3 regions of the Bradyrhizobium sp. MI1.4 genome follow, and region 1 is predicted to be linked to each of the others. Evidence: predicted binding sites of a transcription regulator. Region 1 holds the regulator's gene; each other region holds the start of a gene.
The links. The regulator PhoB, encoded in region 1, activates phosphate uptake and scavenging genes when phosphate is short. The targets are predictions, from matches to a motif close to TGTCATNNANCTGTCAT.
Positions count from the first base shown of each region.

Region 1 (10,334 bases):
GAGCCCGGCGTCATGCCGGACGCCGCTTCCGCGGTCGCAAGGCAGGCGCCGATCGGGAAGCCGCCGCCGAGCGCCTTGGCCAGCGACATCACGTCGGGTTCGACGCCAAGGCGGCGGTACGCGAACAGATCGCCGGTGCGGCCCATGCCGGTCTGCACCTCGTCGAAGGCGAGCAACAGACCCTTCTCGTCGCAGAGCTGGCGCAACGCCCTCAGGAAGGCGGGCGTTGCCGAACGCACACCGCCCTCGCCCTGGATCGGCTCGATCAGGATGCCGGCGGTCTGCGGACCGATTGCCTTTTTCACGGCATCGAGATCGCCATGCGCAACCTGGTCGAAGCCCTCCATCGGAGGGCCGAAACCTTCGAGATATTTTGCCGATCCCGTTGCGGCCAGCGTCGCCAGCGTGCGGCCATGGAAGGCGCCTTCGAAGGTGATCATGCGATAGCGGTCGGGATGACCCTTTGCGGCGTGATAACGGCGCACGACCTTGATCACGCATTCCAGCGCTTCGGCGCCGGAATTGCAGAAGAACACGAAGTCCGCGAAGCTTTCATTGCACAGGCGCGCGGCGAGCTTTTCGCCGTCCGGGCTCTGGAACAGGTTCGACATGTGCCAGAGCTTGGTGGCCTGCTCCTGCAACGCCGCGACCAGCGCCGGATGGGCATGGCCGAGCGCATTCACCGCCACCCCGGAGGTGAAATCGAGATAGCGCTCGCCATTGGTCGCGATCAGCCAGCAGCCTTCGCCACGCTCGAAACCAAGGTCGGACCTGGCGAAAACGGGGAGCAAATGCGGCGCTGCGCTGTTAGTCATGATGGTCACTTGAATGTTGCGGACGGAGTGAGCGTGCATTGCGCAACGCACCATCGACCGGCCCGGAAAACGAAACGTGCCGCCTCTTGAGGGCGGCACGTGCGACTATCTTAGGCCTGGTGAAACGGGTGTCAATGCCGCCCGGAAAGCCTCGCGAAACGCTGAATCCGTAGTCTTGCGGTGCCGATTTTGCGGGATTTGGCCACGGAACATGTGGAAGCGAGTCGGCGGACTCTTGCGCGGGAGTCACGCCATATTGTAGCGTTTGGATTGTCAGATACGACATCTCGTGCAGTGGTTCTGATCTTTAAGTCCTTATGTACCGGCGTAAACGTTCGGGCGTTCAAGACGCGCCCGGCGAGCCTTAAGGGATTCTGGCGGCACGGGTTTTTGAAGGCTTAGGCATTCGCTGCGAGGCCCCAGGATGGCTGGCGCGCAGCGAGGGAAAGGGTGCAATGACGGTTTTGACCTGGTCCGATGATCGCGTCGAGCAGCTGAAAAAGCTCTGGGAGGCCGGACTTTCGGCCAGCCAGATCGCGGCGGAGCTCGGCAATGTGACCCGCAATGCCGTGATCGGCAAAGTGCACAGGCTCGGCCTTTCGGGCCGCGCCAAGAGCCCATCATCGGCAGCGCCGCGGCCGCGCAAGGCGCGCCCCGCGCAGCACATGATGCGGGTGAGCCGCCCGATCTCGCGCGGCAACACCGCGCTGGCGCAGGCCTTCGAGGTGGAGGCTGAGCCGGATCCGGTCACCTATGACAACGTGGTGCCGATGAGCCAGCGGCTGTCGCTGCTGGAATTGAACGAGGCGACCTGCCACTGGCCGGTCGGCGATCCCTCGAGCCCGGACTTCTTCTTCTGCGGTGGAAGGGCGCTGTCCGGACTGCCCTATTGCGCTCAGCACTCGCGCGTTGCGTACCAGCCGGCGTCGGATCGGCGCCGCGCACCGGTAAAGCCGGGTCCCCGTTAGTCGTCACGCGAAGACAGTTCAACAATTTCAGTGTCGTCCCGGCCTAGTGCGCAATTGCGCACAGGGGGCCGGGACCCATACTCCGAGCACGCAATAATCGTGCGGAAGGGGTCACTCCGAGTCTTCGCCAAACCACGTTCGGTGGTTATGGGCCCGGATCAGCGCTCGCTTCGCTCGCTTGTCCGGGACGACGGCTGAGAATGCAGGGACAGCTCGCCAACAAACAAGCCTGCAACCCTACACCTGCTCTGCCTTGGCAAACCGATCATCCAGCGCGTAGCCGGCGCCGCGGACGGTGCGGATCGGGTCCTGCTCGCGGCCGAGATTGAGCAGCTTGCGCAGGCGGCCGATATGCACGTCGACGGTGCGCTCGTCGATATAGATGTCGCGGCCCCAGACGCTGTCGAGCAGCTGTTCGCGCGAGAACACCCGTCCCGGGTGCTCCAGGAAGAACTCCAGCAGGCGATATTCGGTCGGACCGAGATCGATCGGCCGGCCCGAGCGCGCCACGCGGCGCTTGTCACGGTCGAGCTCGATGTCGCCAAAAGCAAGGACGGTGGCGAGGCGCTCCGGGCTCGCGCGCCGCAGCAGGCCTTTCACGCGCGCCAGCAGCTCCGGCACCGAGAACGGCTTGACGATGTAATCGTCGGCGCCGGTCGCAAGACCCCGCACCCGCTCGCTCTCCTCGCCGCGCGCGGTGAGCATGATGATCGGGAGCTGCTTGGTCTCGGGACGGGTGCGAAGCCGCCGACACAATTCGATGCCTGACAGGCCCGGCAGCATCCAGTCGAGCACGATCAGATCGGGGATGTGCTCCTTGAGGCGGGTGTCGGCGTCGTCGCCGCGCATCACCGTCTCGACGTCATAGCCGTCGCCTTCGAGGTTGTAGCGGAGAAGCTCGGTCAGGGCTTCCTCGTCCTCAACCACCATAATGCGTGCGCCCATCGGGTCGTCGCTCCTTAAATCTTCAGGTGTTCGGTACCGTGTTGGCAAAGGTCGTCATGTCGCCCTTCGGCCGCTTGTCGGTGATCGCCTGGCCCTCGATCATGTAGAACACGGTCTCGGCGATATTGGTGGCGTGGTCGCCGATCCGCTCGATGTTCTTGGCGCAGAACATCAAATGGATGCAGAACGAGATATTGCGCGGATCCTCCATCATGTAGGTGAGGAGTTCGCGGAACAGCGAGGTGCAGATGGCGTCGACTTCCTCGTCGCCCTTCCACACCGCCATCGCCGCCGGCAAATCATGCGCGGCATAGGCGTCCAGCACCGACTTGACCTGCTGCTGCACGAGGTCGGTCATGTGCTCGAGGCCGCGGAACAGCTTGAGCGGATGGAAGTCCGTCTCCAGCGCCGCAACCCGCTTGCCCATGTTCTTGGCGAGGTCGCCGATGCGCTCGAGATCGGTCGCGACGCGCATGGCGCCGACGATCTCGCGCAGATCGACCGCCATCGGCTGGCGGCGGGCGATGGTGAGCACCGCACGCTCCTCGATGCGCTTCTGCAGCGCGTCGAGCTCGGTGTCGATGGCGACGACGCGCTGGCCGAGCGGGACGTCGCGGCGGATCAGCGCGTCGACGGACTCGACGATCATGCGCTCGGCGATGCCGCCCATCTCGGCGACCAGGCGAGTGAGTTCCTGGAGGTCGGTGTCGAAGGCCTTTGCGGTATGTTCAGAACCCATGTCGCGTCTCCTAGCCGAACCGGCCGGTGATGTAATCCTGCGTGCGCCGATCGGACGGCGACGTGAAGATCTTGCTGGTGTCGTCGAACTCTATCAGCTCGCCGAGATACATGAAGGCGGTCTTGTCGGAGACGCGCGCCGCCTGCTGCATGTTGTGGGTGACGATCGCAATCGTGTAATCCTCGGACAGCTCCTGGATCAGCTCCTCGACCTTGGCGGTCGAGATCGGGTCGAGCGCCGAACAGGGTTCGTCGAACAGAATCACCTCGGGCCTCACCGCGACGGTGCGGGCGATGCAGAGGCGCTGCTGCTGGCCGCCGGAGAGCGACAGGCCGGAGGCGTTGAGCTTGTCCTTGACCTCGTTCCACAGCGCGCCGCCGCGCAGCGCCTTCTCGACGCGGCCGTCCATCTCGGACTTCGAGATCTTCTCATAGAGACGGATGCCGAACGCGATGTTCTCGTAGATCGTCATCGGGAACGGCGTCGGCTTCTGGAACACCATGCCGACGCGGGCGCGCAGCAAATTGAGGTCCAGCCTGGGGTCGAGAATGTTGGTCTGATCGAGCATGAGCTGACCGGTGGCGCGCTGGCCGGGATAGAGGTCGTACATCCGGTTGAAGATGCGCAGCAGGGTCGACTTGCCGCAGCCCGACGGACCGATGAACGCCGTAACGCGGTTGGCGCCGAGCGTCAGGTTGATGTTCTTCAGCGCATGGTGCTCGCCGTAATAGAAGTTCAGGTTACGCACGGTCACCTTGGGAGGCGCCTCGGGCAGCACCGCCGCATGCGGCAGTCCACCGGACGCGCTCATCGACACGGAAAGATCACTCATTTTGCGGTCCTCTCGGCGCCAAGGATGCGCGCGAAAATATTAAGGGCAAGAACGGTCAGGGTGATGAGCAGCGCCCCGCTCCAGGCCAACTGCTTCCAATAGGCATAGGGGCTCTGCACGAAGTTGTTGATGGTCACAGGCAGGTTCGCCATCGTCTTGTTCAGGCCGAGGCTGAAGAACTGGTTCGATAGCGCGGTGAACAGCAGCGGCGCGGTTTCACCGGCGACGCGAGCGGTCGCGAGCAGCACGCCGGTGATGAGACCCGATCGGGCAGCCCGATAAGCGATCCGCTTGATCACCAGCGAACGCGGCAGGCCGAGCGCCGAGGCCGCCTCGCGCAACGCGTTCGGCACCAGCAGCAGCATGTCCTCGGTCGTGCGCAGCACCACCGGGATCACGATGACCGCGAGGGCGAGCGAGCCTGCGATCGCCGAGAAGCCGCGCATCGGCACCACCACGGCGCCGTAGATGAACAGGCCGATGATGATCGAGGGCGCCGAGAGCAGGATGTCGTTGATGAAGCGGATCACCGAGGTCAGCCGGTCATTGCGGCCGTATTCGGCGAGATAGGTGCCGGCGAACATACCGAGCGGCGCGCCGATGCCGACGCCGATCACGGTCATGATCAGCGAGCCGACGATGGCGTTGAGCAGACCGCCCTCGTTCGATCCCGGTGGCGGCGTGTTCTCGGTGAACAGCTGGACATTGAGTCCCGCCAGCCCGTTGTAGAGCAGCGTGATCAGGATCAGCGCGAGCCAGGTGACGCCGAAGGCGGTTGCGGCGATGCAGAGCCCGCGGACGACGATGTCCTTGCGGCGTCGGCGTGAATAGATCGGATTCATGGCGCTAATTCCCCGCCTTCTTTTCCAGCCGCATCAGCATCAGCCGCGCCGCTGCGAGCACGAAGAAGGTCAGAACGAACAGCAGGAGGCCGAGCAGGATCAGGCCGGATTGGTGCAGGCCGTCGCTCTCGGCGAACTCGGATGCGATCGCCGCCGAGATCGTGGTGCCCGGCGCAAAGATCGATGACGAGATCCGGAACGAGTTGCCGATGATGAAGGTCACCGCCATGGTCTCGCCGAGCGCGCGGCCCAGCGCCAGCATGATGCCGCCGATGACGCCGACCCGGGTGTAGGGGATCACCACGCTGCGGACGACTTCCCATGTGGTGCAGCCGACGCCGTAGGCGGCTTCCTTCAGGACCGGAGGCACCGTCTTGAACACGTCGACCGAGATCGAGGTGATGAAGGGCAGCACCATGATGGCAAGGATCAGCGCGGCATTGAACAGGCTGAGATAGGACGGGGGACCTGCGAAGATCGCGCCCAGCACGGGAACGCCGTCGAAGATCTTGATCATGAAGGGCTGGAACGTGTTGGCCAGGAACGGACCCAACACGAAGAAGCCCCACATGCCGTAGATGATCGAGGGAATACCGGCGAGCAGCTCGATTGCCATGCCGATCGGGCGGCGCAGCCATTGCGGGCAGAGCTCGGTGAGGAAGATCGCAATGCCGAGACCCACGGGAATGGCGATCAGCATCGCGATGAAGGAGGTGACGAGCGTGCCGTACATCGGCCCGAGCGCGCCGAGCACCGGCGGATCTGCGGAGGGCGCCCAGCGCTGCGTCCAGAGGAAGGAGACGCCGTATTCTTTCATCGCCGGGAAAGCGCCGACGATCAGCGAAATGATGATGCCGCCGAGGATCAGAAGCACCGAGATCGCGGAGAGCCGCGTAATCCAGTAGAAGGTAACGTCGCCGACCTTGAACGCGCTCAAGGCCTTGGCGCGGTCATACGGTCCGGCGTCGTCGATTACATCGCTCTGAACGGCCATCTCTGCCACGCCGATCCCCTGTACCAAATAGTATACGTTTTTTGTTGGTCCGTGCCCCGGATGCAGCGCAGCGCATCCGGAGCACGAGCGTCGCGAACCTAGCTCTTGATGTCGGCAGCCCAGGTCTTCTCGATCAGCTGAACGACCGGATCCGGCATCGGGATGTAGTCGAGCTCTTCAGCCGCCTTGCCGCCGCTCTTGAAGGCCCAGCGGAAGAACTTGATGGCTTCCTGCGAGGCCGCCTTGTCGGTGGCGTCCTTGTGCATGAGGATGAAGGTCGCCGCCGTGATCGGCCAGGATTTCTCGCCGGGCTGGTCGGTCAGGATGACGTAGTAGCCGGGAGCCTTGGCCCAGTCGGCGTTGGAGGCGGCCGCCTGGAAGGCTTCGACGGTGGGCTGCACAGGCTTGCCGGCCTTGTTGATGAGACCGGTGTAGGTCAGCTTGTTCTGCTTGGCATAGGCGTACTCGACATAGCCAATCGAGTTCTTGGTCTGGCTGATGTTGCCGGACACGCCTTCATTGCCCTTGGCGCCGACGCCGACCGGCCACTCGACCGCGGTACCCTCACCGACCTTGCTCTTCCAATCCGCGCTGGCCTTGGCGAGGTAGTTGGTGAAGTTGAAGGTGGTGCCCGAACCGTCCGAACGGCGGACCACGGTGATGGCCTCCGAGGGCAGCTTCACGTTCGGGTTGAGCTTCTTGATCGCGGCGTCGTCCCATTTGGTGATCTTGCCGAGATAGATGCTGGCCAGCGTCTCGCCGTCGAACACCAGTTCACCGGGCTTCACGCCCTCGATGTTGACGACGGGCACGATGGCACCCATCACCATCGGCCACTGGACGAGGCCGTCCTTCTCGAGCTGCTCGGCCTTGAGCGGCGCATCGCTGGCGCCGAAGGTCACGGTCTTGGCCTGGATCTGCTTAATACCGCCGCCGGAGCCGATCGACTGGTAGTTCAGACCGTTGCCGGTCTCCTTCTTGTAGGCGTCGGCCCATTTGGAATAGATCGGGAACGGGAACGTCGCGCCGGCTCCGGTGATGTCGGCAGCAAAGGCCGCCGTCGTCGATGCGGCGACCATGCCAGCAGCGACGAGTGTTTTGAGGAAATTCATGCTGGTCTCCATACAGGGGAGCGAAGCGCCATCCGCGCCCGATCGCGCTCCCCGTGCCGCCCCTTTAGGAGCGGACAGCTGAGCTTTTACGAAGGTTTGGTGACAGTCGGATGACAGTGTTAAGCAGCTGAAATCGCTGGAATTTAGCTCAGAGCCGCAGGCTTGCCCTGGGGAAAACAGGCGGTGAAAGTGGCGCCCTGTTTGGGCACGCTTTCGATCAAAAGCCGGCCGCGATGACGGTTAAGAATATGTTTCACCAGCGACAATCCCAGGCCGGTGCCGCCCTGCGAGCGGCTGTCGCCGACATCGACCCGGTAGAAGCGCTCGGTCAGCCGCGGCAGGTGCTCCGGCGCGATGCCGGGGCCGAAATCCCGGACCAGCACCCGGATTTCCTGAGTTCCATCAGGGGCCGCGCCTGATATCAGCGACACGATAATGCGTCCACCGGAGGCGCCGTATTTGAGCGCGTTCTCGATCAAATTCTCGAACAGGCGGAGCAACTCCTCGCGGTCCCCCGCGATCAGCACCGGGGTCTCGGGCAGCTGGGTCTCGACCTCGACCTGGCGTTCCCGCGCCAGCGGTTCGAGCCCATCGGCGACCTGCAAGATGATCGGCAGCAGGTCGACCAGGGTGTCGGGCCGCACATGGGCCGACAGCTCCACCCGCGACAGCGACAAGAGATCGTCGATCAGGCGCGCCATCCGGGTGGCCTGGTTGTGCATGATGCCGAGGAAGCGCTCGCGCGCCTTGGGATCCTCCTTGGCTTGGCCCTGGAGCGTGTCGATGAAGCCGGACAGCGCGGCCAGCGGCGTGCGCAGCTCGTGGCTGGCATTGGCGACGAAATCGGCCCGCATTTCCTCGACCCGGCGCAGCGGCGTCTGGTCGTGAAAGGTCATCAGCATGCATTTGTCGGCGCCGCCAAAGGTGGTCGGCACCGGCACCGGCGTGATGGTCAGCTCCATCCAGCGGTCGACCGGGACATGGTCGAGATAGGTCGCGCGCCGCGGCTCGGTGGTCGCGATCGACTCGCGCAGCGCCGTGATGATCTCGGGCGAGCGCAGCGCGAACTGGGCGAGCTCATTCCGGCGCAGTGCCGGCGCGAGCTGGGCGGCTGCGGCGTTGAGATGGATGACGCGGCCGGCGCGGTCGAGCAGGACCGCGGGATCGGGCATGCCGGCGACCACTGCGGCGACCGCCGCGCTCTCGACCGGGTTGACGCGGCGGGTCTCTTCGCGCGAGGCGGCGGTATCGTGCAGGCGCCACGGGATCAGCGCTGCGGCCGCGATGCAGAGGAACACCGCAATCGCATGCAGCGCCGATAATTCCCCCAGCGAGACCACCACGGATAGCGCGAGCGCCGCGGCGATCAGGATGACGGTCGAGTGCCGCAGCCGGTCGGACCAGGGCGGGGAGGAGGGAGAAGTTGGGGCGTCGATCGCCATCGGGGCGGGCTTCTCCAAAAGGCCTTGCGCCGGTCAGGCGCCGCTGTCGCTGCGCTTTCTCACGTAAGCGGCTTCAGGCGCGGGGCCGGGGTCGAGCTTGAGCGCCGCCTGCTGCAGGCGCTTCGATCGCGCGCCGATGATAACTTCGCGAAACGTCAGCAAGATTACAGAAATGACGAAAGGGGACAGATAATAGAGGACGCGGAACAGCAGCATCCCGCCCAGCAGCTCCTCGCGGTCCATCTGCCAGAGCCCGACCAGCATCGCCGCGTCGAACACGCCAAGGCCTCCGGGCGAATGGCTGGCAAAGCCGAGCAGCGTGGCCGAGACGAAGATCACCGCGACCACCACGAAACCGAGATTGGGCTCGTCAGGGACCAGCACGTACATCGCGAGCGCGCAGAAGCCGAGATCGATGATGCCGATCGCGATCTGGAGCAGCGTCAGCGGGCCGCCCGGCAGCATCACGGTCCAGGGCCCGCGGCCGACCATGCGCGGCTGGGTCCAGACCCAGACCACGTAAGCGACCAGTCCGACGATGATCATCATCGCCAGCATCCGGTTCAGCCAGGGCGGAAGCATGTCGATCGAGGCCGCGGCTTCCGGATGATAGGAGATGCCGAGGCCCAGCACCGCGGCATTGCCGAGCCAGAAGGTCAGGCCGGCGAGGAAGCAGATCTTTGCGACGTCGATCGCGTTCAGGCCGTAGGCGGAATAGATGCGGTAGCGCACCGCGCCGCCGGTGAAGACGCTGGCGCCGACATTGTGGCCGATCGAATAGCTGGTGAAGGCAGCGAGCGCGTTAATCCGATAGGGCACGTGGGGATGGCCGATCGCGCGCACGGCGAACAGGTCGTAGAAGGTCAGCGTGAAATAGCCCGCAGCGACGAACAGCGCCGCCATCGCGATCTGGCTCGGCTCGGTGCTCTTGATCGCTTCGAGGACTTCGTTGACATCGATGCCGCGCAGCATGTGGTAGAGCACATAGCAAGCGATGCCGATGACCGCGACGCTGATCACAACTCCAAGCTTATGCAGGATTTGCTTCTGGCGCAGAAACGACATCGCCCTGCGTATGGCTTCCAGCATCTAAACCTCGAACAACGCTTCAGCGGCCAGGGTGGCCGGCGAACAGGCGGACGACACGCAGGCACCCGACGAATCCTCGCCGGCGGCTCCGGCATCGCGCATGCCCCCTGCCCCTCCACTAGCGCGTTTTGGGGCGGAGTGGAATTCGACAATTCGAACAAAAAGTCGTGGCTTCAAGGTTTTAGGCAGGTTGCGGGCTCCTGATGCACGGTTTGGCGCTTTCGGCGGCAAGCCTGACGCGAATCTCCATGGCCATCCTGGCGCAGACGCCATGAAGTTTTGATGATTTCGGCCGTACAATGTTCCGTCACGGCTTAAGTCGAAATCAATCTATGGGCGGGATTTCGCTGTTGAAAGAGGGTCGCGCCGCGCGCGGCCGCTGCGGCGCGCACGATTACGTGGCCGACGGCTCGCGCTCGATCATCCGGTTGCACTGCGACATCACAGACGTCATTGCGGCCGCCCGCAAGCGGCCGCGATGAGCACGTCGTTCGGAGGTAGCGTTCTGCTCAGGCCGCAAGCTGCGGGCGCACCGCCTCGATGCCCGCAATCCAGC
Region 1 covers NZ_JBVVPP010000051.1:5,554-15,887, reverse strand. The annotation lists gene AC0L23_RS32765 (aspartate aminotransferase family protein) at 1-815, opposite strand, end outside; gene AC0L23_RS32760 (GcrA family cell cycle regulator) at 1,271-1,783, shown strand; gene phoB (phosphate regulon transcriptional regulator PhoB) at 2,021-2,728, opposite strand; gene phoU (phosphate signaling complex protein PhoU) at 2,751-3,467, opposite strand; gene pstB (phosphate ABC transporter ATP-binding protein PstB) at 3,478-4,299, opposite strand; gene pstA (phosphate ABC transporter permease PstA) at 4,296-5,141, opposite strand; gene pstC (phosphate ABC transporter permease subunit PstC) at 5,146-6,135, opposite strand; gene pstS (phosphate ABC transporter substrate-binding protein PstS) at 6,234-7,247, opposite strand; gene AC0L23_RS32725 (ATP-binding protein) at 7,391-8,689, opposite strand; gene AC0L23_RS32720 (putative bifunctional lysylphosphatidylglycerol flippase/synthetase) at 8,723-9,778, opposite strand; gene AC0L23_RS32715 (hypothetical protein) at 10,129-10,260, shown strand; gene AC0L23_RS32710 (haloalkane dehalogenase) at 10,288-10,334, opposite strand, start outside.

Region 2 (10,334 bases), on a different contig from region 1:
TTCCATTATTCGTGCTCATTGATAGCGATTGTCTTAACGATCCTCTCCGGTTCCGGCCGGGCAAGATCGATCGCCAGCAATCCGTTCTTCAGATCCGCACCCAGCACCAGCATCCCCTCCGCCAGCACGAAAGTGCGCTGGAAGTGGCGCGCGGCGATGCCGCGATGGATGTATTGCCGGGTCTTGTCGTCCTGCTGCCGCCCGCGAATGACGAGCTGGTTTTCCTCAATGGTTACATCGAGTTGGTCGCGGGTGAATCCGGCGACCGCCAGCGTGATCCGCAGACGCTCGGGCTGGCCCTCCGACCGGTCGCACCTCTCGATATTGTAGGGAGGGTAACCGTCGGCGCCTTTGACGACCCGATCGAGCACGCGCTCGATCTCGTCGAAGCCCAGAAGGAAGGGACTGGAAAGCGTGGGAACACGAGACATAGTTTACAAAGTCCTCTCGAAGCGACTTTGGTGCATCAGGGCCCGTACAGGCACCCCTTGATCAGCAATATGGGCATATCCGCGTGTGGGTTCAAGGACGTAGCCGGGGCTGTGGACTGGCAGCTCACCCGCTCTGCCATGCACAAAAGCTGACTTGTCGCCATGGCGCGAAACGCCTGCCACAAGCCGGCCCGACGAAATTGCGGTGTGATTTTTCTCAACAAAAACAAACCCCCTTCTACTGTGCATGGGGTTGTTTTCGCGTTTTTTAATCGACGGCCCAGCGGAACCCGATCAGGCCTCGATCCGCGTCCGCCCATCGCCGCTGAACAGATGCAGCTTTTGGCGCATTGCTGCGACGCGGATCTTCTCGCCGATCGGAGGCGCCTCTGAGCCGGGAATGCGGACGATGACCTCGCCGGGCGGCAGTTCGCCGGGGTTGGCGGCGATGCGCTGCTCGTCCTGAGCCCGCGTGCCGTAAACGAAGGTTTCAGCGCCGACGCGCTCGATCGCTTCCACGGTGAGCGGAAGGGCGACGCCGCCGGCCGGGGTCTGGTCGGTGATGACGAAATCCTCCGGGCGAATGCCGAGGATGCCGGCGTCGGTGCTGCCGAGCTGCGACTTGATCTCGTCGGCGCGAATCGACATCAGATTCATCGGTGGCGCGCCGATGAAGGAGGCGACGAAGGTCGTCGCCGGCTTCTCGTAGATCGCGAGCGGATTGCCCACCTGCTCGACCTGACCGCCATTCATCACCACGAGAATGTCGGCGAGCGTCATCGCCTCCAGCTGGTCGTGGGTGACGTAGACCGAGGTGGTGTTGAGCCGGCGCTGCAATTTGCGGATCTCGACCCGCATCGCGATGCGGAGCTTTGCGTCGAGGTTGGACAGCGGCTCGTCGAACAGAAACACCTTCGGCTGGCGCACGATGGCGCGGCCCATGGCGACGCGCTGGCGCTGGCCGCCGGAGAGCTGGCGCGGCTTGCGCTCCAGCATCGAGGTGAGCTCGAGCACGCGGGCGGCTTCGTCGACGCGGGTCTTGACCTCGGCCTCCTTCATGCCGCGGTTGCGCAGGCCGTAAGCCATGTTGTTGAAGACGCTCATATGCGGATAGAGCGCGTAGTTCTGGAACACCATCGCGATGTCGCGGTCGGCGGGCTCGATCTGGTTGACGATGCGGCCGCCGATGTCGATCTCGCCGCCGGTGACGGTTTCGAGGCCTGCGACCATGCGCAGCAATGTCGACTTGCCGCAGCCGGAGGGCCCGACCAGCACGCAGAACTGGCCGTCGCCGACATCGACGTTGACGCCCTTGATGGCCTCGAAGCCGCCGGGATAGGTTTTGCGGACGTTGCGCAGGGTGACGTTAGCCATGGGATTTACTTTTCCGTCTCCACGAGTCCGCGCACGAACAATTTCTGCATCACGACGACGACGAACACCGGGGGCAGCATCGCGAGCACGGCGGTCGCCATCACGATCGGCCATTCGGTCAGCGCGTCGGTGGTGGTGATCATCTTGCGGATGCCGACCTGGATGGTCTGCATGTCGTCGCGGGTGGTGATCAGCAGCGGCCAGAGATATTGATTCCAGCCGAGGATGAAGAGGATCACGAACAGCGCCGCCATGTTGGTGCGCGACAGCGGCAGCAGCGTATCCCAGAAGAAGCGCAAGGGACCGGCGCCGTCGATGCGCGAGGCTTCCAGCAGCTCGTCCGGGACGGTCATGAAGAACTGGCGGAACAGCAGCGTCGCGGTGGCCGAGGCGATCAGCGGCAGTGACAGGCCCGCATAGCTGTCGAGCATGTGCAGATCTGCGACGATCTTGTAGGTCGGATAGATGCGCACCTCGACCGGCAGCATCAGCGTGATGAAGATGATCCAGAAGATCGGCATCCGGAAGGGAAAGCGGAAATAGACGATCGCATAGGCGGAGATGATCGAGATCGCGATCTTGCCGACCGCGATCAGCAGTGCCATCACCAGCGAGTTCAGCATCATGTTGCCGACGGGCTCGCGGGTCGATCCGCTCGTGCCGACGAAAATGGTCTGGTAGTAGACCTCGAAGAAATGACCGCCCGGCAGCAGCGACATCTGCCCGTTGGCGATCAGCGCGTTGTCCTGGGTCGAGGCGACGAACGCGATGTAGACCGGGAAGGCGACGACCGCGATCCCGATCCAGAGGATGATGTGGGCGATGTAGCGCCGGAAGCCCTCTTCCTCGACCATCAGTAGGTCACCTTGCGTTCGACGAAGCGGAACTGGATTCCGGTGAGCACGATGACCATGACCATCAGGATCACCGACTGCGCCGCCGAGCTGCCGAGATTGCCGCCGAGCAAGCCGTCGGAATAGACCTTGTAGACCAGCGTGACCGTCGACGTTCCGGGACCGCCGCGGGTCATCGTGTCGATGATGCCGAACGTGTCGAAGAAGGCGTAGACGATGTTGACCACCAGCAGGAAGAAGATGGTCGGCGACAGCAACGGGAAGGTCACGGTCCAGAACCGCCGCATCGGACGGGCGCCGTCGATCGCGGCGGCCTCGAACACGCTCTTTGGGATCGCTTGCAGGCCGGCGAGGAAGAACAGGAAATTATAGGAGATCTGCTTCCACGCGGCGGCGAGGATGATCAGCGCCGCGGCCTGGTCGCCGTCGAGCAGCGGATTCCAGTCGACGCCCATATTGCGCAGATAGCGCGAGAGCACGCCGAGCGAGGGATGCAGCATGAAGATCCAGAGCACGCCGACCACGGGCGGTGCCACCGCATAGGGCCAGATCAGGAGCGTGCGGTAGAGCATCGAGCCACGCAGCGGCTTGTCCGCCATCACGGCGAGCAGCAGCGCAAAGGACAGCGACGAGACGGCGATGGCGAACGAGAACAAGAAGGTCCGGACGATCGCCTCGAAATAGGCTGCGTCCTTGAACAGCTCGACGTAATTCTCGAACCAGACAAAGGTGGTCGACAGACCGAACGCATCCTGGAGCAGGAAGGACTGGATCACCGCCTGCAGGGCCGGCCAATAGAAGAAAATCAGGACGATCGCGAGCTGCGGCGCAACCAGCGCGTACGGTAACAGTCTTGACTGGAAGATGGCTTGCTTTTGCATGATGCCAGCAGAGCGGCAGGCCGGGTCGCGGCCTGCCGCTCATTGCCTCACTTGACGGCGGTCTTTTCGAACTGCCGCAGCATCGTGTTGCCGCGCTCGACGGCGGCATCGAGCGCCTGCTTGGCGGTCTTCTTGCCGGCCAGCGCCTGCTCAATCTCTTCCGACCAGACGTCACGCAGCTGCACCATGTTGCCGAGGCGCAGACCGCGCGAATTCTCGGTCGGCTCCTTGTTGGTCAGCTCGAGCAGCGGGGTCTCGAGATAGGGCTGATCCTTGTAGAAGCCTTCTTCCTTCGCCTTGGCGTAGGCCGCCTTGGTGATCGGCAGGTAGCCGGAGGCCTTGTGGATGTAGACCTGGCGATCGGTGTCGGAGAGGAAGGTCAGGAATTTCGCGACGCCCTTGTATTCCTCGGCCGACTTGCCGCCCATCACCCACAGCGAAGCGCCGCCGATGATCGAGTTCTGCGGTGCGCCTTTGACGTCGGGATAATACGGCATCGGCACGGCGGTGAAGTTGAACTTGGCCTGCGCCTTGACGTTGCCGAAGAAGGCCGACGAGGTCAGGTAGATCGGGCACTCGCCCGAAGTGAAGCGGCCTTCGCCGGTGTTGGTGCGGCCGGCGTAGTCATAGGTCTTGGTCTTCTGCAGCTCGACCAGGGTTTCGAGATGCTTGACCTGAAGCGGTCCGTTGAACTCGAGCACGGTGTCGAAGCCGTCGAGGCCGTTGGCCTTGCTGGCGAGCGGCACGTTGTGCCACGCCGAGAGCTGCTCGAGATTGACCCAGGTGATCCAGGAGCCCGAGAAGCCGCAGGTGTCATGACCGGCAGCCTTCAGCTTCTTGGCGGCCTCGAACGTTTCGGGCCAGGTCTTCGGGATCTCTACGTTCGCCTTCTTCAGCTCGTCGAGGTTCACCCACATCACGGTCGAGGACGAGTTGAAAGGGAAGGACAGCATCTCGCCCTTCGACGTCGAATAATAACCGGTGATGGCGGGCAGGTAGATCTTGGGGTCGAACTTCTCGCCGGCGTCGGCCATCAGCTTGTAGACGGGCTTCACGGCGCCGGTCGCGGCCATCATGGTCGCGGTGCCGACTTCGAACACCTGCATGATGTGCGGGGCGTTGCCGGCGCGGAACGCCGCGATGCCGGCGTTCATCGTATCGGGATAGTTGCCCTTGTAGGTCGGGATCACCTTGTAGTCGCTCTGCGACGCGTTGAAGTCGGTGGCGAGCTTGACGATGACGTCGTTGTTGGCGCCGGTCATCGCGTGCCACCACTGGATTTCGGTCACGGCCAAGGCCGGCGAGGCCGATAGTCCAACCGTGAGTGCAATAGCGGCAGCCGCTCCAAAATGTCGAAGAGCCATCAAGTAAACCTCCCTTGGGCCGTCAAAAATGATCGCTTGCGCTAGCAGCGCCATATGACGTTCACATGACTGTGTAAGCGGCCGAAACGAAAGCGGCAAGCGCTGGAAAAGGGAAGCCGTCAAATAGGCGAATGCCGCGCGCGCAGCGTCCTCCGTTCGCGGTGCACAGAGCGCCCGCACCGCACTGCGGCATTGCCGTGGGATGTGGAAGGCGAGGGCGCTAGCGCTTGCGCTCGGGGCCGCAGACAGTGCCCTGCTCGACCATCGCGTCGATCTCGGACCTGGAGTAGCCGAATTCGCCCAGGACCTCGGCGGCGTGCTCGCTGAATTTCGGCGGCAGGCGCCGCAGGCTCGGCTTGCTGCGGTCGAGCCGGATCGGCGACGCCACGCCTTTGTACCAATCCTTCTCGATAATATCGCCGCGCGCGATCGTGTGCGGGTTGGTCAATGCCTGGTCGATCTTCTGCACGGGGCCGGCGGGCAGGCCCGCGGCGAGCAGGCGATTGCACAGCGGCTCGGCCTCGTGCTGGCTGAACACGGCGGCAAGCTCGGCCCGCAGCGCCTCGCGATTGCCGATGCGATCCTTGTTGCGCGCAAAGCGCGGATCGGTGCCGAGCTCGGGCTTGCCGATCTCCTTGGCGAGCTTGCGGAAGGTGCCGTCATTGCCGACGCCGATGAAGATGTCGTCGGTCTTGGTCGGGAAGATCGCATAGGGCACGAGGTTGGGATGCTCGTTGCCGGTGAGCGACGGCGGCTTGCCATGCATGAAATAATTCGCGGTGTGCGGATGCATGATGGCGAGACCGGTCTCGTACAGCGTGGTCTCCAGGAACTGGCCCTGGCCCGAGCGCTGCCGCTCCGACAGCGCCATCAAGATGCCGATCGCCGCATAGAGGCCGGTGCCGATGTCGACCAGCGGCACGCCGATCCGCATCGGTCCGCTCTCGGGCGAGCCGGTCGCCGCGATCATGCCGGTCATGGCCTGGATGATGGCGTCATAGCCGGGATTGCCGCCGCGCGGGCCGTCGGCGCCGAAGCCGCAGATCCGGCAATGCACGAGGCGCGGAAATTTCTCGCGTAACACCTCGTTGCCGATGCCCCATTTCTCCAGCGTGCCCGGCTTGAAGTTCTCGATCAGGACGTCGGCGCTCTCCAGCATCTTGAGCAGCACGGTCCGGCCGCCCTCGGAGGCGAGGTCGAGGCCGATCGAGCGCTTGTTGCGGTTGATGCCGATGAAATAGGCCGCGTCTTCCTCGTGGAAGGGAGGGCCCCAGTCGCGTACCTCGTCGCCTGCGGGCGGCTCGACCTTGATCACGTCGGCGCCATGGTCGGCGAGGATCTGGGTGCAATAGGGGCCGCCGAGCACGCGCGTCAGATCGATGACGCGCAGGCCGCTCATTGCACCCATGGCAGCTCCAGAACTGGCGGCTTCAGTCATGCCTTCGCGTCCCCTGTGTCGATGTGATCACAGGCCTAACGAGGTTCGTCCGAGCCGGCAATGGCTTCGCGCGTAGGGCGTCATGCAGGCCGCTCGCCGCAATCCCGCGAGATGGCAAATAAAGGGAAGCGGCCGGCCCGGGGGTATCCCGGGCCAGCCGCTTCACCGAAACCGGTCAGACCACCGTCAGGCGGACGTCGACATTGCCGCGCGTCGCGTTGGAATACGGGCACACCTGGTGCGCCTTCTCGACCAGCGCCTCGGCTTCCGCGCGGGCGAGGCCTGGCAGCGAGACGGCAAGGTCGATGTCGAGACCGAAGCCGCCGGCCGCGCGCGGGCCGATGCCGACGGTCGAAGTCACGGAGGCGTCGGCCGGAACCTTGGGGCCGCCCTGCGAGGACACGAACTTCATCGCGCCGATGAAGCAGGCGGCATAGCCCGCAGCAAACAGCTGCTCGGGATTGTTGCCGGCGCCGCCTCCGCCGCCGAGCTCCTTCGGCGTGGTGAGCTTGACGTCGAGCGCGCCGTCGAGGGTCGCGGCATGGCCGTCGCGGCCGCCGGTGGCCTTTGCGCTGGTCTTGTAGAGGACGTTCACTGACATTTTTGTCTCCCTGTGTTTTCGGGGTGGGGGCGCCATCTTTATCGCAAGCAATTAGATTGCGCGCAATTGAAATTATAGCGTCTCACATTTAATTGTTCGCAATTGAATGTAGCGACGGCCGGCCCCAGAATGGAGCAAGTCCTGTGAGATTCTCGATGCCCCGGAAACATTCGGCAGCGGACGCGCCGCTGCGCCTCGACAACCAGATCTGCTTCGCGGTCTATTCCGCCGCGCATGCGTTCAACCGCGTCTACAAGCCGCTGCTGGACCGGCTCGGCCTGACCTATCCGCAATATCTGGTGATGCTGGTGCTGTGGGAGCGCGACGACGTGCCGGTCAAGAGCATCGGCGAAAAGCTGCACCTGGATTCGGGCACGCTGACACCGCTGCTCAAGCGGCTCGAGGCGGCCCACCTCGTCAAGCGCACGCGCTCGAGCGAGGACGAGCGTCAGGTGCTGATCGCGTTGACGCCGCAGGGCCAGGCCTTGAAGGACAAGGCGCGGGCCGTGCCGCAATCGATTCTGGCGGCATCGGACTGCTCGGTCTCGGAGCTTGTCGCGATGAAGGACGAGATTGTGGCGTTGCGCGATCGGTTGAATGCGGTGATCGGGGAGTAGGGTTAGAGGTGCGCTCTTAGGACAGCCGCTTCTTTGTGAAGGCTCGGCCGGAGTGAGACTTCAGGTAGGCTTCAAAAGCGAGCGCTTTGTGCTTGTCAGGGAAGGCGCAGTACCAGATCAGCTTCCAAGGCTTGAACTTGGCAGTGTGGGTGGATTTGCCAGCATTGTGCTCTGGAAACCGGCGCTTCAGATCTTCCGTAGCCCCAACGTATTCCTGCTCGGGAAATTCGATGCTGCGGAGGATGTAGACGTACCACATTGACGATTATCGCCCGGGCAGCCGCTGCGTGGGAGTCTCACCAGTCCGTCTTCGCCCTTCGGGCTTCGCCGGACACCACGCTTCGCCCTTCGAGCTCCGCGCGGCTGCGCCACGCGTAGCCCGAAGGGCGAAGCGTGGTGGAGCCAGGCGGGATCGAACCGCCGACCTCTTGCATGCCATGCAAGCGCTCTCCCAGCTGAGCTATGGCCCCTTAACCGTCCGACGCGCCTTGGGCGACGCGTCGGGAAAGACCCAGAACCACAGTTCTGGAATTATCTCAAGTCTCTTCGTCACCGCCGACATCACCAATGATGTCGGTGACGTCCTCATCGCCTTCTTCGTCGTCGGCGATAAAGGTCGAATCATCGTCGTCATCGTCCTCGATAGTTTCATCGACTTCGATGTCGTCCTCGGATTCGGGCACGACGGCCTTGACCTTGCCGGTGTTCTCCTCGGCATCGGCCTCCTCGAGCGAGACCTCCTCGACCTCCGCCGGCTCTGGCGTGGCGTCGGCGGCAGCGGCTGCGTGACGGGCTTCGGCACCGCGGGGTGCGCGAGCCGGCGCGATGGGCGCGATCGGCACGACTTCACCGGTATAGGGCGAGATCACCGGATTCTTGTTGAGGTCATAGAACTTTTTGCCCGTGGTCGGGCAAATACGTTTAGTTCCGAGTTCGGACTTGGCCACGGCAGAGGAATCCTGGAAATGTCTGAAAAGCGGTGCTTCACTTGGCTAGTTGGCGGCCCGCTGTCAATAGCGCATTGCGGGAGAACGACATGCCCGTGACGGCGGGGAGACCATGTGGTACCTGCCCCGCGAGTCCCGCAGGGACGTTTCGGGCCTACCCAAGGACACAAACTTGACCGATTCCGACAAGCCGACGCCGCTCCAGTCGCGCGCCAGCGGTCCCCTGACCGGGAAAGTAAGGGTGCCCGGAGACAAGTCGATCTCCCACCGTGCCCTCATCCTCGGCGCGCTCGCGGTCGGAGAGACGCGGATTTCGGGCCTCCTGGAGGGCGAGGACGTCCTTAACACCGCCAAATCCATGCAGGCGCTCGGCGCCAGGGTCGAGCGTACCGGAGATTTCGCCTGGAAGGTGAACGGCGTGGGTGTCGCAGGCTTCGCGGAGCCCAAAGCGCCGCTGGATTTCGGCAACTCCGGCACCGGCTGCCGGCTCGTCATGGGCGCCGTCGCCGGCTGTCCGATCTCCGCGGTTTTCGACGGCGATGCCTCACTGCGCAGCCGGCCCATGCGCCGGATCCTGGATCCCCTGGAAAAGATGGGCGCGAAGGTCGTCTCCGGCGGCGCGGGCGGCCGTCTGCCGCTGACCGTCCAGGGTGCGCGCGATCCGCTGCCGATCACCTACAAGACGCCTGTGGCCTCGGCCCAGATCAAATCCGCCGTGCTGCTCGCGGGCCTGGCCGCGCCGGGCGCCACGACCGTCATCGAGACCGAGGCCAGTCGCGACCACACCGAGCTGATGCTCAAGCATTTCGGCGCCGAGATCAGCTCGGTGCAAGAAGGTCAGCACGGCCGCCGTATCACGCTCGTGGGGCAGCCGGAACTGCATGGCGCCAATGTCGTCGTGCCCGCCGATCCCTCGTCGGCGGCGTTCCCCATCGTTGCTGCGCTGATCGTCGAAGGCTCCGAAATCGTCCTGCCCGACGTCATGACCAATCCGCTGCGGACGGGTCTTTTCACCACGCTGCGCGAAATGGGCGCCTCGATCGAGGAAAGCGAAGTTCGCGGCGACGCTGGCGAGCCGATGGCAAAGCTGCGGGTACGCGCCTCGAAATTGCGCGGTGTCGAGGTGCCGCCGGAGCGTGCACCGTCGATGATCGACGAATATCTGGTGCTGGCGGTGGCGGCCGCCTTTGCCGAGGGCACGACCATCATGCGCGGCCTCCAGGAGCTGCGCGTCAAGGAATCCGACCGTTTGGAGGCAACCGCCGCCATGCTCCGCGTCAACGGTGTCAAGGTCGAGGTCTCCGGCGACGATTTGATCGTCGAAGGCCGCGGCCACGTTCCTGGGGGCGGCGTCGTGGCCACCCACATGGATCATCGCATCGCGATGTCCGCGCTGGTGATGGGCTGCGCCTCCGATCAGCCGGTAACCGTCGATGACACCGCCTTCATCGCCACCAGTTTTCCGGATTTCATCCCGATGATGCGTTCGCTTGGGGCCGATTTTTCATGATCATTGCCATCGACGGGCCCGCGGCGTCGGGCAAGGGCACCCTCGGCAAGCGCCTTGCCCACCATTACGGCTACCGTCACCTTGATACCGGCGTGATCTATCGCGCGGTGGCCTATTCCCTGATGCAGTCCGGTCATGATCTCCGGGACGAGGCGGCGGCGGTCGCTGCGGCGCTGGAACTCGATCCCGAAAAGTTCGGCAATCCCGCGCTGAAGACCCAGAAGGCCGGCGAGGGCGCCTCGATCGTCTCGGCGATCCCCAAGGTGCGCGAGGCCCTCATCAACTTTCAGCGGCAATTCGCCGCCGATCCGCCCGGC
Region 2 covers NZ_JBVVPP010000026.1:2,988-13,321, forward strand. The annotation lists gene AC0L23_RS24640 (Hsp20 family protein) at 6-431, opposite strand; gene AC0L23_RS24645 (sn-glycerol-3-phosphate import ATP-binding protein UgpC) at 726-1,805, opposite strand; gene ugpE (sn-glycerol-3-phosphate ABC transporter permease UgpE) at 1,811-2,659, opposite strand; gene ugpA (sn-glycerol-3-phosphate ABC transporter permease UgpA) at 2,659-3,540, opposite strand; gene ugpB (sn-glycerol-3-phosphate ABC transporter substrate-binding protein UgpB) at 3,588-4,904, opposite strand; gene AC0L23_RS24665 (CaiB/BaiF CoA transferase family protein) at 5,125-6,342, opposite strand; gene AC0L23_RS24670 (organic hydroperoxide resistance protein) at 6,518-6,943, opposite strand; gene AC0L23_RS24675 (MarR family winged helix-turn-helix transcriptional regulator) at 7,099-7,560, shown strand; gene AC0L23_RS24680 (GIY-YIG nuclease family protein) at 7,577-7,819, opposite strand; tRNA gene AC0L23_RS24685 (tRNA-Ala) at 7,955-8,030, opposite strand; gene AC0L23_RS24690 (TIGR02300 family protein) at 8,097-8,507, opposite strand; gene aroA (3-phosphoshikimate 1-carboxyvinyltransferase) at 8,620-10,017, shown strand; gene cmk ((d)CMP kinase) at 10,014-10,334, shown strand, end outside.
Region 2: ugpB (sn-glycerol-3-phosphate ABC transporter substrate-binding protein UgpB) is a predicted target of PhoB. The motif match lies at 4,959-4,975, and genes of this name have one in related genera.

Region 3 (10,334 bases), on a different contig from region 1:
GTTGTTGCGCCAGGCCGACAGCGCCAGCATCTCGCGGGCGGTGTGACGGAAGGTCGATTTGGGTGCGGTCGAGGCTTCCAGCCGCTGCTGCATGTCCGCATAGCCGGCGCTGTCGAGCAGGAGACCGGCGGCGCGGATCTTTGCCAGATCCTGCCACTCGCCGCCTACACTGCGGTCGGCGGCGATGTCGTCATACAGCTTGGCGCCTGCCTTGGGATCGCGGGCCGCCGCCTCGGCCGCAGCACGCAGCCGCGCCAGGGTGCGATAGCCCGATGGAGCCTTGGCAGCGAGCTCGGTGAAGGCCGCCTCGGCCTCCGCATGCTTGTCCTGCTCGGACAGCTCAGCGGCCTTCTCGAAGGCAGCACCGGCCTCGGCAGCCTTCTTGGCTTCAAGATATTGGTAACCGCGCCAGCCACCCACGGCGGCGACGATCAGCACCATCAGTGCGATAAAGACGATCGAATATTTATCCCACAGCTTCTTGAGCTGTTCGCGACGTACTTCCTCGTCGACTTCGTCAAATAATTCAGACACTTATGCTAATCCCATGCCCGTCCGGGTGCGCGCGCCAAAGCGTTCGCGTCAGGAATCCCGTCCCCACGTGGCGGCGGGGTACCCTAACGATATGGCGGTGGCAAGGCAAAGCGAGCCCGATCAAGGCGTTAACCACCCGGGACAGCCCGAGAGACCGCCTCCCCGGGTCAATTTCCCAACAGCTCCCGCAGCTGTCGCTTCAGCACCTTGCCATTGGCATTGCGCGGCAGCGGCTCCGCGGTGATCACCATGGTCTCCGGGACCTTGTAGTCGGACAGCCGTTCCGCGCACCAGGCGCGCAAGGCCTCGCTGTCCACCGGCGCACGCGCCACCACCACGGCGTGGACGCGTTCGCCCAGCACCGGACAGGCCTTGGCGACAATCGCGCTCTCGACCACGGCGGGATGGCCGGCCAGCACCGATTCGACCTCGGCCGAATAGATCTTGAGGCCACCCCGATTGATCATGTCCTTCTGCCGGTCGAACACCCGGACAAATCCCTCCGCGTCGACCGAGCCGAGATCGCCGGAATGCCAGAACCCGCTGGTGAAGCTTTCGGCCGTGGCTTTGGGATTGTTCCAGTAGCCCTTGATGACGGACGCACTCTGGATCCAGAGCTCGCCGATTTCCCCAGGCGGCAGCTCACGCCCGTCCGCGTCCATCGCCAGGATGCGCGCACCCGGACACGGCAGGCCGACGCTGTCGATATGGCTTTCCGTCAACTCGCCCGGCATGATCGTGGACGGCGACGTGGTCTCGGTCGCACCGTAGCAATTCGCCAGCGCGAGGCCGGGAATGATCGCCTTGAGCTTCTCGATGGTGGCAACCGGCATCGGTGCGCCGCCAAAGCCGCCGATGCGCCAGTTCGACAGATCGTAGCTCTCGATATCGGGCTGGAGCAGGCACAGATTGTACATCGCCGGCACCATCACCGTGTAGGTGACGCGCTCGCGCGCGGCGAGCTTGAGATATTCGCCGGCTTTGAACTCCGGCATGATGATCAACGCGCCACCGCAGCAGATCATCGTCGTGATGTTGGCGACCACGCCGGTGACATGGCCGAGCGGCACTGCCGCGATCGAACGGTCGGCCGCCGTCAATTGCAGGCAGGACATGAGGATCATCGAGGAATGGACGATGTTGCAATGGGCCAGCATCGCGCCCTTGGGCTTGCCTGTCGTGCCCGAGGTGTAGAGGATCATCGCGGTGTCCTCCTCGCTCGTCTCGACCGGCGCCGCGGCCGGGGCGTTGTCGACGAGCACCGCGAAATCCGACAGAGCCGGATCGTGGTCGATGGCGATGCGGTCGATCACATCGGGCACGTCCAGTGCGTCCGGCAGCCGCTCCGCAAGTGCCGCCTCGTGGATCAGGATCTTGGCGCCGCAGTCGGCGAGCACATAGGCGATTTCCGGCTTCTGCTGCCGCGTGCTGAGCAGCACCGTGACAAGCCCCTCATGCGCGGCAGCAAACAGCAGCAGCGGGAATTCGACGCGGTTGCCGAGCAGGATCGCGACACGATCGCCGCGCTGCAATCCGAGCTTGCGAAATCCCGCCGCGATCCGCGCACCCTGCTCAACGGCCTGCCGCCAGCTCAGCCGGACATCGCCTGAGATCAGCGCTTCGCCGTCGGGATTGCGGGCGCAGGCGTCCGCAATCATCGCCCACAGGCTCGACGGCCGATCGCAAAATGCCGGTACCACCCGATCGCCGAAGCGCGCCTCGAACCGCATTGGCGGGATCTGAGAATGCGACCAGTCCATCGGATTGCCCTCGGCTTGTTACTTTCGTTACCTTCCGCGCACGGGCATGCGGTCCTGTCTTGTGCTGATCGGCTAGCCGCCCATCACGGGAACGCCGATGACGACGGGATGGAACGCAAAAGCCAGCGCCAGATAAGCGACGATTCCAACCACGACCGCGATCAGATCGTTGGTGACGCCGCCGACCGGAATCGGCGGACCGCCGCCATCGGTGCGACGCTTCAGCGTGATGCGGTCATACACCGCCCAGCCCAGAAAGGACCCGAACAGGATGATGGAGCCGAGATCGCCATTGGCCAGAAGATGCGCCGCCGCCCACAGCTTGATGCCGGCCAGCATCGGATGCTTCAGCGTCGCATAGATGCGGCCGCGCAGATAGGACGCAACCACCAGGATGACCGCGGGCAGCATCAGCGCGAGCGTGATGTGCTTCAGCGCCTTCGGTGGATACCAGACGTCGATCCAGCCGGTCGCGCGGTAGTGGGCGAAGCCCCAGATGATCAGTGCGAGCCCCGCGAGCGAGGCAAGCGAATAGAGGATCTTGTAGGTCCCCTCGCCCACTCTCGCGATGGCCTGCGCGCGCGCCTCGCGTTTCGTCGTGAGCACATGCGCCGCAAAAAACAGCGCAAGCCCCAGGATCATAACCAGCAGACCCACGAGATTCTCCCCTCAACCAGCGCCCCAGCCCATGGCGTATCATCGATTGGCCGCGGGTCGCAACTGATGCGCTACTTGCCGATCTCGCGATTGTCGACATACCGGATCGCGATCGGCCGCCCGGCGATGGCACCGCCAAAACCGCCGGTGAACTTCAGCGGCAGGCAGGCGTTCAACGATGAATTGATTGCATTAAGATAGGTAGTTCTCGTCTCGGCGGGCACGCCTGCGGTCGCAAAGGTCAGGCGCGGCGGGCCGATCAGGCCGCCCGATTTGTTGAAGCTGAAGCGCACGGCGATCTGCATGCCCGCGCGCGCATTGTCCGATGGCGGCGACCAGCAGCTGCGCAGCTCGGCGAAGAGATCGCCAATCGTATCGAGATCGTGATCCGGCTTTTGGTATTTGGCGCGATCCGCCTCCGCCGGCACGCTTTGGATCGTGAGCTGGAGGTTCTGGCCGTAGGGATAGTCGATCTCGGGAATGCAGGGGCCAGGCTCGAGCGGGCTGCAATAGGACGGCGTGCAGGGCCGGCCATCGAGGACGCTGCACGGCTCGTGCGAAAACGGAATTGGGTTGATTTGTCGCGGCCGCGCATCGGCGGCGATCACGGCAAAGACGGTCAGGAACAGCACGAGGATTGCGCGCAACATCGGGAGCACCAAACGGGCGACCACATTCAAATTGGTAGGACTTGAAGCGGCTTCAAGCCATTCGCGTTCACGTGCTCGCGTTTACCCACGGTGTCGTCGTCCGGCTTGATCGGACGACCCAGTATTCCAGAGGCGATCGTTGTTGAGCCGAGAGGCCGCGGCGTACTGGATGCCCCGGTCAAGCCGGGGCATGACAGCGGAGGGTGAGGAGCGGACGGAGCCCCACCCTAGCCCTTCTTCTTGACGTCCTTGACGTTGGTGAACTCGATGCCCTCCGCCCGTTCCCTTGTGTAGCCGAGATAGAACTCGTTCCGCGCCAGATAGACGGGATCGCCGTCGACATCGTCGGCGATGCTGGAGGTGTTGGCAGCGATGAAGGTATCGAGCTTCTTGCGGTCGTCCGACGAGACCCAGCGCGCGAGCTGGAACTCGCTGACCTCGAATTCGACTGGGAGCGAATATTCCGCATCCAGCCGGGCCTTGAGCACGTCGAGCTGGAGTGCGCCAACGACTCCGACCAACGCCGGTGCGCCGTCGCGCGGGCGGAACACCTGCACCACGCCCTCTTCCGACATCTGCTGAAGCGCTTCCTTCAACTTCTTCGCTTTCATCGCATCGGTGAGACGCACGCGGCGGACGATTTCGGGCGCAAAGCTCGGCACGCCGACGAAGTTGAAATCCTCACCGTCGGTCAGCGTATCGCCGATGCGCAGCGTGCCGTGATTGGGAATGCCGACGACGTCGCCGGCATAGGCCTCGTCCGCAACCGAACGGTCCTGCGCGAAGAAGAATTGCGGGCTGGACAGCGGCATGCTCTTGCCGGTGCGCACGAGCTTCGCCTTCATGCCGCGGCTCAGCTTTCCGGAGCAGAGGCGGGCGAAAGCGATGCGGTCGCGGTGGTTGGGATCCATGTTGGCCTGGATCTTGAACACGAAGGCGCTCATGCGCGGGTCGGTGGCTTCGACCTTGCGCTGGTCGCTCTCCTGCGCGCGTGGCTCGGGCGCGAACTTGCCGAGTCCTTGCAGCAGGTCACCGACGCCGAAATTGCGCAGCGCGCTGCCGAAATAAACCGGCGTCAGATGACCCTCGCGAAACGCTTCGAGCTCGAACGGTTTTGAAGCCGCGGTGACGAGTTCGAGCTCGTCCTTGACCGCCGACACGTCGAGATTGGCATTGAGCTTGGCGAGCTCGGCGATCTCGATCTGCTGCGCCGCGCCAGTTTTGGCGCCACCGCCTTCGAGCAGGCGCACGCCGCCATTGACGACGTCATAGGTGCCGAGGAACTCGCGGCCGCGGCCGACAGGCCAGGTCATCGGCGTGGTATCGAGCGCCAGCGTCTTCTCGATCTCGTCGAGAAGCTCGAAGACGTCGCGGCTCTCGCGGTCCATCTTGTTGATGAAGGTGATGATCGGGATATCCCGAAGACGACACACCTCGAACAGCTTTCGGGTGCGCGCCTCGATGCCCTTGGCGGCGTCGATCACCATGACGGCGGAATCGACCGCCGTGAGCGTGCGATAGGTGTCTTCCGAAAAGTCCTCGTGGCCCGGCGTGTCCAGCAGGTTGAACACGAGGCCCTCGAACTCGAAGGTCATGACCGAGGTCACGACCGAGATGCCGCGCTCGCGCTCGATCTTCATCCAGTCCGAACGCGTGTTGCGCCGCTCGCCCTTGGCCTTGACCTGGCCGGCCAGATTGATGGCGCCACCGAACAGCAGCAGCTTTTCGGTCAGCGTGGTCTTGCCGGCGTCCGGATGCGAGATGATCGCAAAGGTACGCCGCCGCGACACTTCAGCGGCAAGCGAGGAACGGGCCGTCGATTCGGCTGTGGTGGCGATGTCGGACATTGCGGCAGCGTTTGGCAGGGAAAATGAGCCTGATCAAGCCTGATCTGGTGATTGCGGAGGCTTCCGGCCAGCCCCATATCGGGCTTGGGTTGGGAGGGACGGCCTTCCCTTGCTATCAGCACACCAGTCGCGGGGACGACCCTGCCTTGAATGGAGGGTCGTCATGGCCTGGAGCATCCTGTTCGTCGCCGGTCTGCTGGAGATCTCCTGGGCCATCGGCCTCAAATATACCGAGGGGTTCACCAGGCTCGTTCCGTCAATCCTCACGCTCGGCGCCATGGCCGGCAGCATCATCCTGCTCGGGCTCGCTCTCAAATCGCTGCCGATTGGAACCGCTTATGCGGTCTGGACCGGCATCGGTGCGGTCGGCACCGCGACGCTCGGCATCGTCCTGTTCGGCGAGCCGGCCACCGCGTTCCGCCTCGCCAGCATCGGGCTGATCGTCGCCGGCATTGTCGGACTGAAGCTGGTTACCTGACGAAGATCTTGACCGCCCACCAGCTCAGCGCGGCGACGATGGCCGAGGCCGGCATCGTGATCACCCAGGCATAGACGATCGAGCTGGCGACGTTCCAGCGCACCGCCGAGAGGCGGCGGGCCGCGCCGACGCCGACGATGGCGCCGGTGATGGTGTGGGTGGTCGAGACCGGAACACCGAGAAAGGTCGCCATGAACAGGGTCGCGGCACCGCCGGTCTCGGCGCAAAAGCCCTGCATCGGGGTCAGCCTGGTGATGCGCAGGCCCATGGTGCGGACGATGCGCCAGCCGCCCATCAGCGTCCCCATCGCCATCGCGGCCTGGCACGAGAGCACCACCCAGAAGGGTACGAAGAATTCGCCGCCGAGCTGGCCCTGCGAATAGAGCAGCACGGCGATGATGCCCATGGTCTTCTGAGCGTCGTTACCACCATGGCCGAGCGAATAGAGCGAGGCGGAGGCGAATTGCAGGATGCGGAAGGCGCGATCCACGGCAAAGGGCGTGGAGCGCACCGAGGCCCAGGAGACGATCGCGACCAGCACCATCGCGAGCAGGAAGCCGACCAGCGGAGACAGCACGATGGCGATCACCGTCTTGGACAACCCGCTCCAGACCGCCGCTGAAAGGCCGGCTTTGGCCACGCCGGCACCAAACAAGCCGCCGATCAATGCATGAGACGAGGACGATGGGATGCCGAGCGCCCATGTCACCAGGTTCCAGACGATGGCGCCGACCAGCGCGGCGAAGATCACCTGAGCATCCACGATCGCGGGATCGATGATGCCGGTGCCGATAGTCTGGGCAACGTGCAGCCCGAACACCATGAAGGCGACGAAGTTGAAGAACGCGGCCCAGAACACCGCGTATTGCGGCCGCAGCACGCGGGTCGAGACGATGGTCGCGATCGAATTGGCGGCGTCGTGCAGGCCGTTCAGGAAGTCGAACAGCAGCGCGACGGCGATCAATCCGACAAGGACGGGAAGACCCAACGCAACATCCACGGCGTGGCCCCTGCCCTAAACTTGCTCGATGACGATGCTGTTGATCTCGTTCGCGACGTCGTCGAAGCGGTCGGCGACTTTCTCGAGATGGTCGTAGATCTCTGCGCCGACGATGAAATCCATCGCGTTGCCGCCGCGATGCTTGAGGAACAGTTCCTTCAGCCCGATATCATGGAGATCGTCGACGCGGCCTTCCAGCTTGCCAAGCTCTTCCGTGATCGCGGTCAGCATGGCCACGTTCTGACCGATCTTCTGCATCAGCGGCAGCGCGCGGCCGACCAGATTGGCGCATTCGATCAGAAGCCCGCCGATCTCCCGCATCGGCGGCTCGAAGCTGCGGACCTCGAACAGCATCACGGCCTTGGCGGTCTGCTGCATCTGGTCGATGGCGTCGTCCATCGAGGTGATCAGGTTCTTGATGTCGCCGCGGTCGAACGGGGTGATGAAGGTGCGGCGCACCGCGGTCAGCACCTCACGGGTGATGTTGTCGGCATCGTTCTCGAACTGGTTGACGCGCTGGCAATAGACCGGCGTCTCCTCGCCCCCGTTGAGCATGCTCTGGAGCGCGATCGAGCCCTGGATCACGGTCTGGGCGTGGCGGTCGAACAGGTCGAAGAACCGTTCTTCCTTCGGCAGGAAAGCGCGAAACAATCGCATCATGGGAGAGAGACTACCGGTTGGATGATGGCCTGGCCCAAGCGGGCCGTCATGAAACTGTCATAGACCATTTTCGATCCACGCGCGTGCCACCTCACGCCCGTGGAGCCGGATCATCCACCGCTTTCGCGCGTCAACACATCTTCTATTATATCAACGACTTACAGCGACCGCCGGAAGTAATGCGCGATTTCGCCGATGACGCCACGGCGGAAGGTGAGCACGCAGATCACGAAGATCGAGCCCTGGATCACGGTCACCCATTGACCGAACCCCGCCAGATATTGCTGCATGGCGATGATCACGAAGGCACCGACCACGGGACCGAAGACGGTTCCGAGTCCGCCGACCAGCGTCATCAGCACGACTTCGCCCGACATCGACCAGTGCACGTCGGTGAGCGAGGCATTCTGCGCCACGAAGACTTTCAGCGCACCGGCAAAGCCGGCCAGCGTGCCCGACAGGACGAAAGCCAGGAACTTGTACTGATCGGTGCGGTAACCCAGCGAGATCGCGCGCGGCTCGTTCTCGCGGATCGCCTTGAGGACTTCGCCGAACGGCGAGTTGATGATGCGGAAGATCAGCAGGAAGCCGGCGAGGAAACCGACCAGCACCACGTAGTAGAGCACGGTGGGCTTGGTCAGATCGAAGACGCCGAACATGCGTCCCTGCGGAATGCCCTGGATACCGTCTTCGCCATGGGTGAACGGCGCCTGGAGGTAGATGAAGTACAAGAGCTGCGACAGCGCCAGCGTGATCATCGAGAAATAGATGCCCTGGCGGCGGATCGAGATATAGCCCGTGATGAGCGAGAGCACGAAGGCACCGGCGACCCCGACGAGGATGCCGAGTTCCGGCGGCAGCGCCCATACTTTCAGCGCATGCGCGCTGCAATAGCCGGCCGTGCCCAGGAACATCGCATGGCCGAAGGACAGTAAACCGCCGTAGCCGATCAGCAGGTTGAAGGCGCAGGCGAGCAGCGCGAAGCACAGCGCCTGCATCACGAAGAACGGGTAGACCCCCGTGAATGGCACCGAAGCCAGCAGCAGCGCCATCACCACGAACACGATCATCTCGTCGCGGATCGCGCGCGGGGTTACCGGCAGCGTGTCGTCCGTCAAGGCTGTCATATCAGGCCGCCCTTCCCGTCAATCCCGTTGGCTTCACCAAGAGCACCAGCACCATCAGCACGAACACGACGGTGTTGGAGGCCTCGGGGTAGAAATATTTGGTCAGGCCTTCGATCACACCGAGCGCGAAGCCGGTGATGATGGAGCCCATGATCGATCCCATGCCGCCGATCACGACCACCGCGAACACCACGATGATGAGGTCGGCGCCCATCAACGGCCGCACCTGGTTGATCGGCGCCGACAGCACGCCGGCGAGTGCTGCAAGGCCGACACCGAGGCCGTAGGTCAGCGTGATCATGCGCGGCACGTTGACGCCGAAGGCGCGCACGAGCGTCGGGTTTTCGGTGGCGGCGCGCAAATAGGCGCCGAGCCGCGTCTTCTCGATCAGGAACCAGGTCGCGATGCAGACCACCAGCGAGAAGATGACGACCCAGCCGCGATAGACCGGCAGGAACATGAAGCCGAGATTCATGCCGCCCTTGAGCTGGTCCGGAATGGCGTAAGGCAGGCCGGAGGAGCCGAAGTAGTTCTGAAACACGCCCTGCACGATTAGCGCAATGCCGAAGGTCAGCAGCAGGCCGTAGAGATGATCCAGCCCGGTCAGCCATTGCAGCATGGTCCGTTCCAGGATCATGCCGAAGATGCCGACGATAACAGGCGCAAGCAGCAACGCCCACCAGTAGTTGATGCCGCCGAGGTTCAGCAGGAAGTAGGCGACGAACGCGCCCATCATGTAGAGCGCGCCATGGGCGAAATTGATGATGTTGAGCATGCCGAAGATCACGGCAAGCCCGAGACTGAGCAGCGCGTAGAACGAGCCGTTGATCAGTCCTACCAGTAGCTGAGCGTAAAGAGCCTGCATCGATCCCGCACCTGGTCCCTTCGGCGTTCCCTGAAAGTCGCCCGCAGGCCTGATGGCCTGCGGGCGGTTAGCTTACTTCTTCAAGAGCGCGCACTTGCTCTCGGACAGCGGCGTGAAGGCCTGGTCGCCCGGCACCGTGCCGACCAGCTTGTAGAAGTCCCACGGTCCCTTGGACTCGGAGGGCTTCTTCACCTCGAACAGATAGGCATTGTGGATGGTGCGGCCGTTGGGCTGGATCTCGCCCTTGCCGAACAGATCGTCTTCCGTCGGCATCGACTTCATCTTCTCGACGACCTTGACGCCGTCATGCGGGTTGCCGCCGAGCGCTTCCAGTGCCTTGAAATAGTGACGCACGCCCGCATAGACGCCGGCCTGCACCATGGTCGGCGGCGCGTTGTTCTTCATCTTCTCGGCGAAGCGCTTCGAGAACGCCCGGGTCTGGTCGTTCATGTCCCAGTAGAAGGTCTCGGTGAAGTTGAGGCCCTGTGCGGTCTCGAGCCCGATCGCCTTGACGTCGGTGAGGAACAGCAGCAGCGCCGCGAGCTTCTGGCCGCCCTTGACGATGCCGAACTCGGCCGCCTGCTTGATCGTGTTGGTGGTATCGCCGCCGGCATTGGCAAGGCCGATGATCTTGGCCTTGGAAGCCTGCGCCTGGAGCAGGAAGGACGAGAAGTCCGGCGTGTTCAGCGGGTGCTTGACGCCGCCGACCACCTTGCCGCCATTTGCGGTAACGACAGCGGTGGTGTCGCGCTCCAG
Region 3 covers NZ_JBVVPP010000004.1:287,776-298,109, reverse strand. The annotation lists gene AC0L23_RS07450 (tetratricopeptide repeat protein) at 1-534, opposite strand, end outside; gene AC0L23_RS07445 (class I adenylate-forming enzyme family protein) at 702-2,294, opposite strand; gene AC0L23_RS07440 (NnrU family protein) at 2,367-2,951, opposite strand; gene AC0L23_RS07435 (hypothetical protein) at 3,023-3,601, opposite strand; gene AC0L23_RS07430 (peptide chain release factor 3) at 3,829-5,448, opposite strand; gene sugE (quaternary ammonium compound efflux SMR transporter SugE) at 5,612-5,926, shown strand; gene AC0L23_RS07420 (inorganic phosphate transporter) at 5,919-6,926, opposite strand; gene AC0L23_RS07415 (DUF47 domain-containing protein) at 6,942-7,586, opposite strand; gene AC0L23_RS07410 (branched-chain amino acid ABC transporter permease) at 7,745-8,713, opposite strand; gene AC0L23_RS07405 (branched-chain amino acid ABC transporter permease) at 8,715-9,578, opposite strand; gene AC0L23_RS07400 (ABC transporter substrate-binding protein) at 9,651-10,334, opposite strand, start outside.
Region 3: AC0L23_RS07415 (DUF47 domain-containing protein) is a predicted target of PhoB. The motif match lies at 7,631-7,647, and genes of this name have one in related genera.